DNA from 3 places in the Shigella sp. SIG6 genome. Region 1 is predicted to be linked to each of the others. Evidence: predicted binding sites of a transcription regulator. Region 1 holds the regulator's gene; each other region holds the start of a gene.

Evidence for each region. The regulator PhoB, encoded in region 1, activates phosphate uptake and scavenging genes when phosphate is short. The targets are predictions, from matches to a motif close to CTGTCATAAAACTGNCNNAT.
Region 2: the regulator PhoB is predicted to act here: its motif matches at 854-873, upstream of uvrB (excinuclease ABC subunit UvrB).
Region 3: the regulator PhoB is predicted to act here: its motif matches at 1,108-1,127, upstream of ugpB (sn-glycerol-3-phosphate ABC transporter substrate-binding protein UgpB).

The regions. Positions count from the first base shown of each region.
Region 1 is NZ_JBQZXC010000019.1:14,718-16,992, reverse strand. Features, by position in the region: gene phoR (phosphate regulon sensor histidine kinase PhoR) at 1-446, opposite strand, end outside; gene phoB (phosphate response regulator transcription factor PhoB) at 504-1,193, opposite strand; gene sbcD (exonuclease subunit SbcD) at 1,383-2,275, shown strand, end outside.
Region 2 is NZ_JBQZXC010000076.1:8,924-11,198, forward strand. Features, by position in the region: gene bioD (dethiobiotin synthase) at 1-525, shown strand, start outside; gene uvrB (excinuclease ABC subunit UvrB) at 1,104-2,275, shown strand, end outside.
Region 3 is NZ_JBQZXC010000004.1:23,715-25,989, reverse strand. Features, by position in the region: gene livG (high-affinity branched-chain amino acid ABC transporter ATP-binding protein LivG) at 1-132, shown strand, start outside; gene livF (high-affinity branched-chain amino acid ABC transporter ATP-binding protein LivF) at 134-847, shown strand; gene ugpB (sn-glycerol-3-phosphate ABC transporter substrate-binding protein UgpB) at 1,244-2,275, shown strand, end outside.

The sequences.
Region 1 (2,275 bases):
TAACGTAGTAGGTTAAGGATGTTCTGCCCGTTATCTTCCGGCCAGCGCAAACCAAGAATTTGTTGCGCCAGACCGTTACACCAGAAAATACCGCCCTCTTCCGTGGTCAGCACCACCGCGTCGGGCAGCGACTCCGCGCCGCTACGAAAGCGTTTAATCAGATTGCCCAGTTCACGGCGGCGTTTTTTATTTCGCAGCTGCATCTGGTGTAAGCCGTATAGTAGCGGTTCCCAGCTACCACGCCCCGGTGGCGGGGTCATACTGCGATCCACCCACTGCCACCATGAAAGGCGCAATAAATTCCAGAAATGCCAGATAAGCAGTCCTGTTACCGATGCCAGCAAAAACCAGGGCAGGTAACCAAAAAATGCACCCAGGATGAAAGCCGGGAGGCAGCAAAGTAGCAGCTCCAGCACCAGCCTTTTCCACGACAGCCGTTCCAGCACGTAAGATACTCCAGTTAAGAAATCATAAGCCCTGCTCTGCGTCCGATGAGCAAGGCGTTAAAAGCGGGTTGAAAAACGATATCCTGTACCGCGCACGGTCTGCACCATGCGGTCATGCCCGCCGGGCTCCAGTGCTTTACGCAGGCGACGAATGTGGACATCGACCGTGCGGTCTTCCACATACACGTTAGTTCCCCAGATGTGGTTTAACAGCTGCTCGCGGCTGTACACGCGCTCAGGATGCGTCATAAAAAAGTGCAGCAGTTTAAATTCTGTCGGCCCCATCTCCAGCGGCTCTTCGCCCGCCATCACTCGGTGAGATGTCGGGTCGAGACTTAATCCCTGCATCTCAATCACCTCTTCCACCGCCATTGGCGAAATACGGCGCATTACCGCTTTGATTCGCGCCACCAGCTCCTTCGGCGAAAATGGCTTGGTGATATAGTCATCCGCGCCGGTTTCAAGGCCGCGCACGCGATCTTCTTCTTCCCCTCTGGCGGTCAACATCACCACTGGAATATCCCGGGTCATCGACTCGCGCTTGAGGTGTTTGATGAACTGGATACCGGAGCCGCCAGGTAACATCCAGTCAAGGAGAATTAAATCCGGCCAGGGTTCATTCAGTTGATTCACAGCACTGTCATAATCTTCCGCTTCGACCGGCTGAAAGCCATTTTGTTCGAGCACGAAGCAGACCATTTCGCGAATTGGAGCTTCATCTTCTACGACCAGAATACGTCTCGCCATGATTTGCCCTGTTGTAATAAATAGGTTGCGATCATTAATGCGACGTCATTATGCGTCAGATTTATGACAGATTTATGAAAAGCTCGTCGCACATATCTTCAGGTTATTGATTTCCGTGGCGCAGAAAAAAGCAAATGGCACATCTGTTTGGGTATAATCGCGACCATGCTTTTTCGCCAGGGAACCGTTATGCGCATCCTTCACACCTCAGACTGGCATCTCGGCCAGAACTTCTACAGTAAAAGCCGCGAAGCTGAACATCAGGCTTTTCTTGACTGGCTGCTGGAGACAGCACAAACCCATCAGGTGGATGCGATTATTGTTGCTGGTGATGTTTTCGATACCGGCTCGCCGCCCAGTTACGCCCGCACGTTATACAACCGTTTTGTTGTCAATTTACAGCAAACTGGCTGTCATCTGGTGGTACTGGCAGGAAACCATGACTCGGTCGCCACGCTGAATGAATCGCGCGATATCATGGCGTTCCTCAATACAACCGTGGTCGCCAGCGCCGGACATGCGCCGCAAATCTTGCCTCGTCGCGACGGGACGCCAGGCGCAGTGCTGTGCCCCATTCCGTTTTTACGCCCGCGTGACATTATTTCCAGCCAGGCGGGGCTTAACGGTATTGAAAAACAGCAGCATTTACTGGCAGCGATTACCGATTATTACCAACAACACTATGCCGATGCCTGCAAACTGCGCGGCGATCAGCCTCTGCCCATCATCGCCACGGGACATTTAACGACCGTGGGTGCCAGTAAAAGTGACGCCGTGCGTGACATTTATATTGGCACGCTGGACGCGTTTCCGGCACAAAACTTTCCACCAGCCGACTACATCGCGCTCGGGCATATTCACCGCGCACAGATTATTGGCGGCATGGAACATGTTCGCTATTGCGGTTCCCCCATTCCACTGAGTTTTGATGAATGCGGTAAGAGTAAATATGTCCATCTGGTGACATTTTCAAACGGCAAATTAGAGAGCGTGGAAAACCTGAACGTACCGGTAACTCAACCCATGGCGGTGCTGAAAGGCGATCTGGCGTCGATTACCGCACAGCTGGAACAGTGGCGCGA
Region 2 (2,275 bases), on a different contig from region 1:
CGTAATAGTGACGCGCTGGCGTTACAGCACAACAGCAGCCTGCAGCTGGATTACGCAACGGTAAATCCTTACACCTTCGCAGAACCCACCTCGCCGCACATCATCAGCGCCCAAGAGGGCAGGCCGATAGAATCATTGGTAATGAGCGCCGGATTACGCGCGCTTGAACAACAGGCTGACTGGGTGTTAGTGGAAGGTGCTGGCGGCTGGTTTACGCCGCTTTCTGACACTTTCACTTTTGCAGATTGGGTAACACAGGAACAACTGCCGGTGATACTGGTAGTTGGTGTGAAACTCGGCTGTATTAATCACGCGATGTTGACTGCGCAGGCAATACAACACGCCGGACTGACTCTGGCGGGTTGGGTGGCGAACGATGTTACGCCTCCGGGAAAACGTCACGCTGAATATATGACCACGCTCACCCGCATGATTCCCGCGCCGCTGCTGGGAGAGATCCCCTGGCTTGCAGAAAATCCAGAAAATGCGGCAACCGGAAAGTACATAAACCTTGCCTTGTTGTAGCCATTCTGTATTTGGTTAAATTGCGAGCGAGATCGCGTCTTCGATTGACTGCAATTTAACCAATTAAATTCTAAAATAATCACGAAAAAAATTTTACTTCCGCCTCATGCGGCGAATGTGGGAATTGCCCAGGCGGCGGGGGATAGGGGCTGGAGACAGTTATCCACTATTCCTGTGGATAACCATGTGTATTAGAGTTAGAAAACACGAGGCAAGCGAGAGAATACGCGGCTTGCACGCGAATTGGCGTTAAAGACGGCTCAAAGAAATATCTTTTATTTTTTAACTGGTTAGATAAATGCAATGGCAGTCACTGAACAGGCATCTCTTGCCATAAAACTGTCATCACTCATCTTGACAAATGTTAAAAAAGCCGTTGCTTTGGGGATAACCCGGTAAGGCCGGAGTTTTATCTCGCCACAGAGTAAATTTTGCTCATGATTGACAGCGGAGTTTACGCTGTATCAGAAATATTATGGTGATGAACTGTTTTTTTATCCAGTATAATTTGTTGGCATAATTAAGTTCGACGAGTAAAATTACATACCTGCCCGCCCAACTCCTTCAGGTAGCGACTCATGAGTAAACCGTTCAAACTGAATTCCGTTTTTAAACCTTCTGGCGATCAGCCAGAGGCGATTCGACGTCTCGAAGAGGGGCTGGAAGATGGCCTGGCGCACCAGACGTTACTTGGCGTGACTGGCTCCGGGAAAACCTTCACCATTGCCAATGTCATTGCTGACCTTCAGCGCCCAACCATGGTACTTGCGCCCAACAAAACGCTGGCGGCCCAGCTGTATGGCGAAATGAAAGAGTTCTTCCCGGAAAACGCGGTGGAGTATTTCGTCTCCTACTACGACTACTATCAGCCGGAAGCCTATGTACCGAGTTCCGACACCTTCATTGAGAAAGATGCCTCGGTTAACGAACATATTGAGCAGATGCGTTTGTCCGCCACCAAAGCGATGCTGGAGCGGCGTGATGTGATTGTAGTGGCGTCTGTTTCCGCGATTTATGGTCTGGGCGATCCTGATTTATATCTCAAGATGATGCTCCATCTCACGGTCGGTATGATTATCGATCAGCGCGCGATTCTGCGCCGACTGGCGGAGCTGCAATACGCTCGTAATGATCAAGCATTCCAGCGTGGTACTTTCCGCGTTCGTGGCGAGGTGATAGATATCTTCCCGGCAGAATCGGATGACATTGCACTTCGCGTGGAACTGTTTGACGAGGAAGTGGAACGATTGTCGTTATTTGACCCGCTGACCGGGCAGATTGTTTCCACTATTCCACGTTTTACCATCTACCCGAAAACGCACTACGTCACACCGCGCGAGCGCATCGTACAGGCGATGGAGGAGATCAAAGAAGAACTGGCCGCCAGACGCAAAGTGCTGTTGGAAAACAACAAACTGCTGGAAGAGCAGCGGCTGACCCAGCGTACCCAGTTTGATCTGGAGATGATGAACGAGCTGGGCTACTGTTCGGGGATTGAAAACTACTCGCGCTTCCTCTCCGGTCGTGGACCGGGTGAGCCACCGCCGACGCTGTTTGATTACCTGCCTGCCGATGGGCTGCTGGTCGTCGATGAATCTCACGTCACCATTCCACAAATTGGCGGCATGTATCGCGGTGACCGGGCGCGTAAAGAGACACTGGTGGAGTACGGCTTCCGCCTGCCATCAGCGCTGGATAACCGTCCGCTTAAGTTTGAAGAGTTCGAAGCATTAGCGCCGCAAACCATCTA
Region 3 (2,275 bases), on a different contig from region 1:
GATATGAAGCTGGTGATGGGGATTTCAGACCGAATTTATGTGGTCAATCAGGGGACGCCACTGGCAAACGGTACGCCGGAGCAAATCCGTAATAACCCGGACGTGATCCGTGCCTATTTAGGTGAGGCATAAGATGGAAAAAGTCATGTTGTCCTTTGACAAAGTCAGCGCCCACTACGGCAAAATCCAGGCGCTGCATGAGGTGAGCCTGCATATCAATCAGGGCGAGATTGTCACTCTCATTGGCGCGAACGGGGCGGGGAAAACCACCTTGCTCGGCACGTTATGCGGCGATCCGCGCGCCACCAGCGGGCGAATTGTGTTTGATGATAAAGACATTACCGACTGGCAGACGGCGAAAATCATGCGCGAAGCGGTAGCGATTGTCCCGGAAGGGCGTCGCGTCTTCTCGCGGATGACGGTGGAAGAGAACCTGGCGATGGGCGGCTTCTTTGCCGAACGTGACCAGTTTCAGGAGCGCATAAAGTGGGTGTATGAACTGTTTCCACGTCTGCATGAGCGCCGTGTTCAGCGGGCGGGCACCATGTCCGGCGGTGAACAGCAGATGCTGGCGATTGGTCGCGCGCTGATGAGCAATCCGCGTTTGTTGTTACTTGATGAGCCATCGCTCGGTCTTGCGCCGATTATCATCCAGCAAATTTTCGACACCATCGAGCAGCTGCGCGAGCAGGGGATGACTATCTTCCTCGTCGAGCAGAACGCCAACCAGGCGCTAAAGCTGGCGGATCGCGGCTACGTGCTGGAAAACGGCCATGTGGTGCTCTCCGATACCGGCGACGCGCTGCTGGCGAACGAAGCAGTGAGAAGTGCGTATTTAGGCGGGTAATAACACGTTGATTGATAAGGAGTCAAAAGACTCCTTTGAGACAGGTGACAAATGCAAAATTGCCTGATGCGCTGCGCTTATCAGGCCTACTGGGTGAGTTGCAATATATTGAATTTGCACGATCTTGTAGGCCGGATAAGGCGTTTACGCCGCATCCGGCATGAAACGATGAGTAATCTGTAGAGTTTGATTCAGACCTTCTATTTTTCCGCTTATCCGTGCCCCATCTCCCATTTTCCCTCACCCACGCCGTCACCGCCTTGTCATCTTTCTGACACCTTACTATCTTACAAATGTAACAAAAAAGTTATTTTTCTGTAATTCGAGCATGTCATGTTACCCCGCGAGCATAAAACGGGTGAATTCGCGCATTCGGTACAACAAGAGAGATAAACGATGAAACCGTTACATTATACAGCTTCAGCACTGGCGCTCGGACTGGCGTTAATGGGGAATGCACAGGCAGTGACGACCATTCCGTTCTGGCATTCTATGGAAGGGGAACTGGGTAAAGAGGTGGATTCTCTGGCCCAACGTTTTAACGCCGAAAATCCGGATTACAAAATTGTACCGACCTATAAAGGCAACTACGAACAGAATTTAAGCGCGGGGATTGCCGCATTTCGTACCGGCAACGCTCCGGCTATTTTGCAGGTTTATGAAGTTGGCACCGCCACCATGATGGCGTCGAAAGCCATTAAACCGGTGTATGACGTGTTTAAAGAGGCAGGGATTCAGTTCGATGAGTCGCAGTTTGTGCCGACGGTTTCCGGTTACTACTCCGACAGCAAAACCGGCCACTTACTCTCCCAGCCGTTCAACAGCTCGACTCCCGTTCTCTATTACAACAAAGACGCCTTCAAGAAAGCGGGGTTAGACCCGGAACAGCCGCCGAAAACCTGGCAGGATCTGGCGGACTATTCCGCAAAACTGAAAGCCTCCGGTATTAAGTGCGGCTACGCCAGCGGCTGGCAGGGCTGGATCCAACTGGAAAACTTTAGCGCCTGGAACGGTCTGCCGTTTGCCAGCAAAAACAACGGCTTTGACGGCACGGACGCGGTGCTGGAGTTCAACAAGCCGGAGCAGGTGAAACACATCGCCATGCTCGAGGAGATGAACAAGAAGGGCGACTTCAGCTACGTCGGTCGTAAGGATGAATCCACCGAGAAGTTCTATAACGGTGATTGCGCGATGACCACCGCCTCTTCCGGTTCTCTTGCCAACATTCGCGAGTACGCCAAATTTAACTACGGCGTAGGTATGATGCCTTACGACGCCGATGCGAAAGATGCGCCACAAAACGCCATTATCGGCGGAGCCAGCCTGTGGGTGATGCAGGGCAAAGATAAAGAAACGTATACCGGCGTGGCGAAGTTTCTCGACTTCCTCGCGAAGCCAGAAAACGCTGCTGAGTGGCATCAGAAAACC